Regions from separate parts of the Robertmurraya sp. DFI.2.37 genome, predicted to be linked through region 2. Evidence: riboswitches for the same ligand, from Rfam matches in the RefSeq annotation. Region 2 holds a riboswitch; the other holds the start of a gene.
What was found. Region 2 has a riboswitch for glycine ahead of gcvT (glycine cleavage system aminomethyltransferase GcvT). Riboswitches for the same ligand answer to the same signal wherever they lie in the genome.
Positions count from the first base shown of each region.

Region 1: linked by a shared signal. The riboswitch ahead of PZE06_RS07680 (ACT domain-containing protein) and the one ahead of gcvT (glycine cleavage system aminomethyltransferase GcvT) in region 2 are both predicted to bind glycine.

Region 1 covers NZ_JARGEJ010000010.1:39,403-44,852, reverse strand. The annotation lists gene PZE06_RS07695 (trans-sulfuration enzyme family protein) at 1-198, opposite strand, end outside; gene PZE06_RS07690 (DHA2 family efflux MFS transporter permease subunit) at 774-2,276, opposite strand; gene PZE06_RS07685 (TetR/AcrR family transcriptional regulator) at 2,465-3,355, shown strand; glycine riboswitch at 3,474-3,546, shown strand; gene PZE06_RS07680 (ACT domain-containing protein) at 3,620-3,895, shown strand; gene PZE06_RS07675 (PFL family protein) at 3,911-5,272, shown strand.
Region 2 covers NZ_JARGEJ010000006.1:114,229-119,678, reverse strand. The annotation lists gene PZE06_RS05315 (DEAD/DEAH box helicase) at 1-1,451, opposite strand, end outside; glycine riboswitch at 1,937-2,025, shown strand; gene gcvT (glycine cleavage system aminomethyltransferase GcvT) at 2,431-3,534, shown strand; gene gcvPA (aminomethyl-transferring glycine dehydrogenase subunit GcvPA) at 3,581-4,927, shown strand; gene gcvPB (aminomethyl-transferring glycine dehydrogenase subunit GcvPB) at 4,920-5,450, shown strand, end outside.

The DNA.
Region 1 (5,450 bases), on a different contig from region 2:
TGCCCCAAGTTCATCAGGATTCGGGTTGCCTGTGCGTGAATACAAGTAATTCCCTTCACCTTGATAATAGCCTTCAAGCTCCTCCAAATCTGTAAACACAAAGGCAGAAGTTTGATAAATAGGCGTTACTTTACTCTTTATCGGTTTCTGATTCTGTCGAATTGGATGCAATAAAATCGTTTCCAACTTCTTTTTCAAAACATTCACCTTCTCCTTTAATTTCCATAGATTGATCATTAGATCAAACCGGTTGGAATTGCAAGCGAATAATTTGGAGAAGATTAAGCCTTTATAGTTTCGCGAACGTCTTTATTTTGAATCTTCTTTTTAAAAATTTGTCGTAAAACCAGAATAAAAAGTGGTAGACTAACGGTAACTCCTAAGGCAATCCAAACCCAATAAGTTTCGAGTAAATGTATCGCTCGAGCATGATCAAAAACAAACCAGTATCCAAACGATCCTAATATGAGAGCAGTTGGGGTAATAATCTTTTACTTCCAATTATTTTTATCATGATTGCATTAAACTTTTTAGGTCCGGTAATCATTTGGTTTATTATGAACAGCAAACCGATGCCCATCCTGCGCCATTTTAAAAAGAAGAAAGAGAGTAGCAAAGCGGAAAGTAAATAACATCGTCACCATAATAAGGCTAACTTGTGACAACGGCAATTCTCGCCCCTCGAGATGCTTTTGGCTCCTCAACAAAAATAAGACTGCAGACAAACCTGATCTTCAAGTTTATCTACAGCCTTATCTCTTTGTTAAGTTTACTTAGTTTCCAACAAGTTTTGATTTTACTTGCGGTTTTGCTGTTTCTTGCTGGGGATCTTCTGATTCTGTTGAACGTTTAATAAAGAATGCAAGGATAAATGCCAGTATCGTGATGATAGATGCTACGAAAAAGGCATCATTAATCCCTTCTAACATCGCTTGCGCTTCAATTTGTAATTTCATTGCCTCTGTTGGCTGTGTTGTTAATGATTTCGCAATTTCTGTTGCATGTGTTTCAGTGCGGGTTGACATAACCGTTACTAAAAGAGCCGTACCGATCGCACCAGACACTTGATTAAGGGTATTGTTCATTGCCGTACCGTGCGGATAGAAACGTTTAGGCAATTGATTTAATCCATTAGTGGAAACAGGCATCATGACCATCGACATTCCTAACATGCGAATCGCATGCAAAATCATGAGATGAGTATAACCTGTTTCAAACGTAAGTTTACTAAACAAAAAGGTTGTTACGATCATAATGCCCAACCCAATTATTGCTAAAACCTTTCCGCCAAACTTATCAAAAAGTCTTCCTGTAACCGGGGACATCAAAGCCATTGCTAACGCCCCCGGGAGCATTAGTAAGCCGGCATCCATCGGTGATATTCCACGCAACGTTTGGACATAAATGGGAAGCAAGAGCATTCCTGAAAACATTGCCATGTTGACAACCATCGTAATTGATGAAGAAAGGGCAAACATCGGGAATTTAAAGACATGGAAGTTCAACATTGGCCGCTCTAATTTTGCTTGACGAAGAATAAACCATACTAATGTAACGACCCCTATTGCAATCGCCCCATATACATGGACACTGTCCCAGCCTTTATTTCCTGCTGAACTAAATCCATACAATACTCCACCGAAGCCTAAACTTGATAAAATTAATGAAAATAGGTCAAGATGAAGATTTGATTTTTCCTTTTTATCCTTCAATAAGAAGAAACCAAGAATGAAAACAGCGGCAGCTATTGGCGTAATAAAATGGAAGAGCATTCTCCAATCATAATGCTCAATAATCCACCCTGATAGTGTTGGACCAATTGCAGGTGCAGCCATAAGGATCAAACCAAACATCCCCATTGCGGTCCCCCTTTTTTCAACAGGGAAGCTTACCAGCATCACATTCATCAAGAGCGGCATCATCACTGCTGAACCTGAAGCTTGCAGCATCCGTCCTGCCAGCAAGAGCGGAAATGCATGAGCCATACCTGCTACCACTGTACCAATAGTAAATAAACTCATCGCCACTAAAAACAAACGGCGGACACTGTATTTCTCAATTAAAAAAGCGGAAGCTGGGATTAATACTCCGTTAACGAGCATAAACCCTGTCGTCAACCACTGTACAGTTGACGGACCCACTTTCAATTCTTCCATAATGGATGGCAATGCGATATTTAATAAAGTATTATTTAAAAACGCAATAAATGCACCAATCATTAGTATCGCAATGATGCCATATGGTGGACGACTAGACGTTCCAATCGTGTTATCCATTGTGTTTCCCCCTTAGACGTATAGTACATTATATTATACTCGGATTTCACATAAGACTTATCATATACCAGCAGTTCAAAAAAAGCAATTGAAAAAAACCAGATTTTTTACCACATTGAGGAATTAATCAAAATCATGTACTATCAAATTAGACAATCGGTACAATCTCTCTATTAAAGGTGATGAATATGAAAGACAGAAAACAGCATGTGATTAAAATGGCTCATCAACTATTTATCGATAAAGGCTTTCAAGCAACCTCTATTCAAGACATCCTCGATTACAGCGGCATTGCTAAAGGAACCTTTTATAACTATTTTTCATCTAAAAACGAATTATTAATCGCTCTTTTCACAACCCTCTATAAACAGATGGAAAAAGAACGTAATGAATTGTTAATCGGACAAGATCCTTCAGATATAGAAATTTTTATAAAACAAATGGAACTGCAGCTCGAAATGAATCGTTCCAATAATTTAACAGCCCTTTTTGAAGAAGTTTATGTTTCTAATGATGAGGAGCTTAAACAATTTATTAAAATAGGCTCCTTTAAAAGTTTACGCTGGTTATATGAACGATTTGTAGCGATTTTTGGAGAAGATAAAAAACCCTATTTATTAGACTGTGCCAGCATGTTTATGGGCATTTTAAGCCATATGCTGAAAAACTATTCGATTGCGGTAAAGTCTCCACATGCGATCCATCTTGTTGTCCGCTACAGCGTCAACAGAATTGCTAAAATTATTGAAGAGGTCTCCCAATCTGGCGAACAGCTCCTTGAACCAGAACTACTAGATGCGTGGAGCCCGAACGGAAAAAAGAATAACCAAGCTTTTCAACAAGCACTGCATCGCATTATTCTTAACTTAAAAAAGCCATTTACTCAAAATATTGGTTCAAAGAAACAGGTCGAGTTATTGGACTTCATTTATGAAGAATTAATCAATAGACAAGAGCCACGCCTTTATTTAATTGATAGTGTCCTTGATACGCTAAAAAAGGAACCGCAATTAAAAAGGACAGCGGGTATGCAAAAGCTAGAAAAGTTCATTAATGAATATGTAAAAAATGAGAAATAAAAATTTTTTCATTGATTTCTTGTCGAGACATTGTTATATTTTAAAAATAATTTCATATTGAATCGTTTTTTCAAAATGATTCACTTTAGCGATGAATGTTATGGGTAACACTATAACAGGAGCAGCTTCTGGAGAGACCCTTGCGGCGCCGAAGGATTCACAATCTCAGGCAAAAGGACAGAAGAGTAACATTTGTTATTCTACGTCTTATGGAGATTGGGAAACCAGTCTCCTTTTTTAATACTATTTTTTGAGGTGATTTAATTGGAACAAAAAAGAGCCATAGTTAGTGTAATCGGAAAGGATCAGGTAGGAATAATCGCAAAAGTTACGACGATCCTAGCTGAAGAAAAAATTAATATTCTCGATATTAGTCAAACTATTTTACAAGACTTTTTCACCATGATGATGATCATTGATGTGACAAAATATGAGGATTTGGAAGCTTTACAACAAAAGCTTGCCGATTTAGGAGAAGCTCTTGGATTAACGATCAATGTCCAACTCGAGGACATTTTTCAGGCCATGCACCGAGTGTAAGAGAGGAGAACGAACATGAACTTTGCTGTTAATGAAATGATGGAAACAATCAGAATGGTGCAAATGGAAAACCTTGATATCCGCACAGTAACGATGGGCATCAGCTTACGAGATTGCGCAGATTCTGATTTTGAGCAAATGAATAAAAAGGTCTATGAGAAAATTACCTACTATGCAAAGGATTTAAAAGCCACGGCAGAAAAGGTAGAGCGAGAATTCGGTATTCCGATTATCAATAAACGGATTTCGATTACGCCAATTGCTGAAATTCTTGGACATGCTTCCGTTGAACAAGCTGTTGAGCTTGCAAAAACGTTAGATAAAGCAGCAATTGCCCTTGGTGTTGACTTTATTGGAGGGTATTCAGCTCTCATTCATAAAGGCATTTCCGTTGGTGAACAAACATTGCTTGATGCCCTGCCAGAAGCCTTAAGTGTTACTGAAAGAGTATGCGCCTCCGTTTCTGTGGGTACGACACGCGCTGGCATCAATATGGACGCTGTTCGTAAAATGGGAGAAATTATTAAAGAGGCAGCGGAAAAAAGCAAGGAGCAAAATGGTCTTGCCTGTGCAAAGCTCGTTGTGTTTTGTAACCCTGTTGAGGACAATCCTTTTATGGCTGGCGCCTTTCATGGTGCAGGGGAAGGCGAAGTTGTCTTGAATGTGGGAGTGAGTGGTCCAGGTGTTGTATTAAGTGCGTTGAAACGATACCCTCATGCAGACCTTGGTGAAGTAAGTGATATCATTAAGAAAACGGCCTTCAAAATAACTCGTGCAGGGGAACTTATTGGTCGTGTCGTTGCCGAAAGGCTTGGCGTTCCATTTGGAATTATGGATCTCTCCCTCGCCCCAACCAATGCGATGAATGATAGTGTTGCGGAAATTTTGGAGGAGATTGGCTTAGAACGAGTTGGTACCCACGGAACGATCGCAGCCCTTGCATTAATGAACGACGCCGTTAAAAAAGGGGGAGCGATGGCCAGTTCCTATGTTGGCGGCTTAAGTGGCGCATTTATCCCCGTTAGTGAGGATAACGGAATGATTCGCGGGATTCTAGATGAGGCCTTATCGTTATCAAAGCTCGAAGCAATGACTTGTGTCTGCTCTGTGGGCCTCGATATGATTGCGTTAACGGGAGATGCTACTCCGGCTACATTGGCAGGGATTATTGCAGATGAGGCGGCAATCGGAATGATAAATAAAAAGACCACGGCGGTTCGAATCATCCCTGTTCCTGGCATGAAAGAAGGAGATATGGTCGAATTTGGTGGCTTACTAGGTCGAGCCCCTGTCATGGGGGTAAACCCTTATAGTTCTGAAAAAATGATCAAGCGTGGCGGACGCATTCCTGCTCCGTTACAGTCGTTAATTAATTAGTGAATGAGGCGGATTTTATCCGCCTCATTTTTAACGAGTATATGCGTTTCGCCGATATACGAAAATTTTCGCCGATATATAGATTTTTTCGCCGATATACGAAAATTTTCGCCGATATATAGATTTTTTCGCCGATATTTACAAATTTTCGCCGATATCGTCTTTTTGGTCAGCTTAT
Region 2 (5,450 bases):
TCTTCCACAGTTCCTTTAGTTGCAAAATTATAGATGTGAACATCCTTCTCTTGACCAAGGCGATGAACCCGGCCAATTCTTTGTTCGAGCCGCATCGGATTCCATGGTAAATCAAAGTTGATGATATGATGACAAAATTGAAGGTTAATCCCTTCTCCACCTGCTTCTGTTGCGATTAATACCTGTGCGTGTTTTTGGAACAATTCGCGCATCCAATCCTTTTTTCCACGTTTAAATCCACCCCTAAATGGAACGGAAGTAATACCATTTTGTTTTAAGAACCATTGAAGATACATTTGCGTTGCCCTATATTCAGTAAAAATAATCACTTTATCATCAATATTTCGAATCAGCTCGAGAGCCTTTTCAGCTTTAGAATTCTTTTGGACCGCCTGCACTTTTTCCGCAAGTGTTTGAATTTGTTGCTCATATGCAGGACTTGGTGTTTCTTGTTTCGCGAGCATGTTTTTCAAAGTTACGAAGACGGCTTCACGGCTGCTGCATGCTTCCCTTTGCAACGTCATGATTGAAAAGGCGCTCGTCGCCATCCAATTATCCTCACTCCTTAGCTCTGAAATAGCATCATACAATTGCTGTTCCTCCTTTGAAAACTCGATAGGAACCGTTTCTACATGCCGCCCAGTCCATTCAATGCCGGTGTCTGCTCTGCGATTGCGAATCATCACTTTATTGACTAATTGTTTTAAATGCTCATTATCATCTAATGAACGTGAATCTTTTTTATATTTTTCATAAAAAGCGGACTCATTCCCTAAATGTCCAGGTTTTAATAAGGAGACAAGATTAAAGATTTCACTTATGCGATTTTGGATAGGAGTGGCTGTTAATAAGAGACAAAATTTCTTTTTTAAACTTTGGACAAATTCATAGTTTTTCGTTTTATTATTTTTGAGTTTATGAGCTTCATCGATAATAATTAAATCATAATCCTGTTGGAAAATAATGTCGCGATGAGGATTACGTTTGGCTGTGTCGATCGATGATACGACGACATCACATTGCTCCCAAACGTAGCTTTTCTTTTGGGCGACTGCTGGAATATAAAATTTACTCGTTAGTTCATTGGCCCATTGTGTGACAAGGGATGCAGGGACTAAGATTAAGGCTTTTTTTACGAGCCCTCTAATCATATATTCTTTTAAGATTAGGCCTGCCTCGATCGTTTTTCCTAATCCGACTTCATCGGCTAATATCGCTTTCCCATTCATATCTTCCACAACTCGCTTTGCTACTTCGAGCTGATGTGGTAGTGGTGTTAGCTGAGGGAGATGTTTTGGTGCTTGTAAGCCCTCAAAATCATCAATGACCGTGTGTTTTTCCACTTCGATTGCCAGTTTGTATAAGTCCCAATTTCCCCAAGGACCGTCATCTTTAATTTTTTGAAAGAAACCATCTGCCCATGATGTATCGAATTGTATTTCTACCGTCATAGTATTTGCTCCTTTTAATTCGTGTTTTGTACGAATAAATGAAATGATTATGAATTCATATTTTCGAAAGCTTTGTCATATGTCAGTGAGGACTTTTCAATCCATTTTCTCTTTGATTCCATGGAAAAACCTGCTTTCTTATGGAATTTAGCATAACTGAAAGGCATATGAAACCTATGTTTCATACGTAATGAGCCTTATATCATTTGCCCAATAATATCGTAGCTTTTCAGAAAAAGATATTGCCCTGATATAATGTACATGGTAGGATGTATTTGAAAGTTAGAAATTTTGTCACATGTTGACTATAGACGAACGAATATGTAATTTTATAAAAAAACAATCGTTTTATTATGAATAAACACATGTGTAAATTGATGAATTGTTCGTTTTTTATTTGAAACCTCATTTGTAATTATCTCGATTTTTTTCGTATTAATTCGTACTTTATAGTATGACCAACTGGGAAAATTTTATAAACGCGGATGAGAACAAGGGGAGAGACTACGTTGTAGCGCCGAAGGAGCAAGCATGAATTTGTGAATCTCTCAGGCAAAAGTACACTTGTTTGACGCAACTCTGGAGAGTGCTTCGACAGGAAATGAAGCCACCAAAGGGGAAAGCTTACGGGGTGTTCATACAGCATGAAGACTTAAGTAAGTAAACTTTCAGGTGCCAGGACAGAGACCTTACTTTTATGAAAAGGGGGAGCTCTGTCCTTTTTTTCTTGGACAGAGATATAACGTTTGATTTTGACAATGGTCTAGCTCCAGCGCCGATCGCCTAGCAAGCTTCAAGTCTTTTCCCTATGATAAGTCAACTATGAATCGCTTCACGATTCAAGTTTCCTTTATCTCAGTCGAGGCTCTTCCAGTTTGTACGGCAAAATGAGCAAGGCGCTTCTGCTTTTCGATGAAATTTCGCTTTTTTAGGCGGGTTTTGATAAATACCAAGTAAAAATAAGAAAGGGGATCATGTAATGTCTGAGCTAAAGCGTACTCCTTTATTTGAGGTTTACAAACAATATGGGGGAAAAACAATTGATTTTGGCGGATGGGACCTTCCTGTACAGTTTTCCAGCATTAAAGAAGAACATGAAGCTGTTCGAACTAAGGCAGGATTATTTGATGTCTCACATATGGGAGAAATTGAAGTTAAAGGTCCAAACAGTCTTTCTTATCTGCAAAAAATGATGACAAATGATATTTCAAAGTTGAGTGCTGGTGGTGCTCAATATACCGCTATGTGCTATGAAAATGGTGGCACAGTGGATGATTTACTCGTTTACAAACTAGGGGAAGATGATTATCTACTCGTGGTAAATGCAGCAAATATCACGAAAGATTATGATTGGCTAGAGAAGCATGTCGATGAAGGGGTTACGCTCAAAAATGTCTCTGAAAGCATGGCTCAGTTAGCATTACAGGGACCATTAGCCGAGAAGGTATTGCAAAAGCTGGCAAAGGAAGACCTAAGTAAGATTGGTTTCTTTAAATTCCAGCTTGATGTCGAGATAGCTGGAAAGAAAACTCTTGTCTCTAGAACTGGCTACACTGGTGAGGATGGTTTTGAAATCTATTGTGCAAGTGAAGATGCCGTTCTGATTTGGAATGAAATTTTAACAGCCGGACAGGATGACGGAGTTTTGCCATGTGGCTTAGGGGCAAGAGATACGTTGCGTTTCGAGGCGACTTTAGCTCTTTATGGTCAAGAGCTTTCACCGCAAATTTCCCCGTTAGAAGCTGGGATTGGATTTGCCGTAAAGCTTAATAAAGAAGCTGACTTCGTTGGAAAAGAAGCGTTAAAGAAGCAAAAGAAGTCTGGAGTTCCTCGTACATTAGTTGGTATTGAGATGATCGAAAGAGGAATTCCACGCCATGGCTATCCAGTTTATATGGATGAACAAAAAATTGGCGATGTGACTACTGGTACTCAATCTCCTACATTAAAGAAAAATATTGGCTTAGCACTTATTGAAAGTAAATTTAGTGCGCTTGATACAGAAGTGGCTGTTGAAATTCGCGGCAAGAAAGTAAAAGCGAAAGTGATCCCAACGCCATTTTATAAACGAACTCGTTCTTAAAAGGAATGACAACTAAATTTGCCAGGAAAAGAAAGGGGAATCCGCAATGAAGCATCGTTACTTACCGATGACTGAAGCCGACCAAAAAGAAATGCTTGATACGATCGGTGTTTCTTCCATTCAGGAGCTTTTCAATGATATTCCGAAAAGTGTTCAATTTAAGGGGAACTATAATATTAAAGCAGCAAAATCGGAATCTGCACTATTGAAAGAATTGACTCGATTAGCTAATAAAAATGCTGATTTAAAGTCTCATTCTAGTTTTCTAGGAGCAGGTGTTTATGATCATTATATGCCTGTTATCGTCGATCACGTATTATCACGTTCAGAGTTTTATACAGCCTATACACCGTATCAACCAGAAATTTCTCAAGGTGAATTACAAGCCATTTTTGAGTTCCAGACGATGATCTGCGAGCTGACTGGAATGGATGTTGCCAACTCTTCTATGTATGATGGTGGAACGGCTCTCGCCGAAGCGGCCATGCTTAGTGCAGGTCAAACACGTAGAAAGAAAGTGCTTGTCTCCAGTGCGGTTCATCCAGAATCAAAAGAAGTCGTGAAGATGTACGCAAAGGGACAATATATCGAAGTCATTGAAGTTCCGCAAAAGGAAGGGATTACCGATCTAGAAGCGTTACAGTCAATGGTTGATTCGGATACTGCAGCAGTGATTGTGCAATATCCAAATTTCTTTGGACGACTTGAGCCGCTGGCAGAGATAGAGGAGGTTGTCCACGGACAAAAAGCGATGTTTGTTGTCTCTAGTAATCCATTAGCACTTGGTGCCTTAACTCCTCCTGGAAAGTTCGGTGCAGACATTGTCGTAGGGGATGCCCAGCCATTTGGTATTCCTACAGCATTCGGTGGTCCACATTGTGGTTATTTTGCTGTCACAAGCAAATTGATGAGAAAAGTACCAGGCCGTTTGGTTGGACAAACGACTGACGATCAAGGAAGAAGAGGTTTTGTCCTTACTCTTCAAGCGCGCGAGCAACATATTCGTCGTGATAAGGCAACGTCAAATATCTGTTCGAATCAAGCCTTGAATGCATTAGCTGCATCTGTAGCGATGACCGCATTAGGAAGAAAAGGCGTGAAGGAAATGGCATTACAAAACATTCAGAAAGCCCATTATGCAAAGAAAGTCTTGCAAGAAAAAGGGTTGGAGATTGTTTTTGAAGGTCCATCCTTTAATGAGTTTGTCGTAAAAGTTTCAAAGCCTGTGAAAGAATTGAATCAAGCTCTTCTGCAAAAAGGAATTATCGGTGGTTACGATCTAGGTCGTGATTACCCAGAGCTCGAACAGCACATGTTAGTAGCGGTTACAGAGTTGAGAACGAAAGAAGAGATCGATACATTTGCACAAGAAATGGGGGATTTCCATGCATAAAGAAGATCAAGCCCTTATATTTGAACTTAGCAAGCGAGGCAGAGTTGGTTATAGCCTTCCAGAAATGGATGTTCCAGAGGTTGATGTGAACGAGCTTTTACCGGAAGGCTATATACGAGCGGAAGAAGCGGAATTACCAGAAGTATCTGAGCTCGACATTATGCGTCACTATACTGCGTTATCGAAGCGAAATCATGGGGTCGATTCTGGTTTTTATCCACTCGGTTCTTGTACGATGAAATACAATCCAAAAATGAATGAAAATGTAGCACGCTTTAATGGCTTTGCTCATATCCATCCATTGCAGGATGAGAGCTCTGTCCAAGGTGCCTTGGAGCTGATGTATGATCTTCAAGAACATTTAATTGAAATCACAGGTATGGATGAAGTTACGTTACAGCCTGCAGCTGGTGCCCATGGAGAATGGACTGGCTTAATGATGATTCGCGCTTATCATGAAGCAAACGGGGATACGAAACGAACGAAGGTGATTGTTCCTGACTCTGCCCATGGAACAAACCCC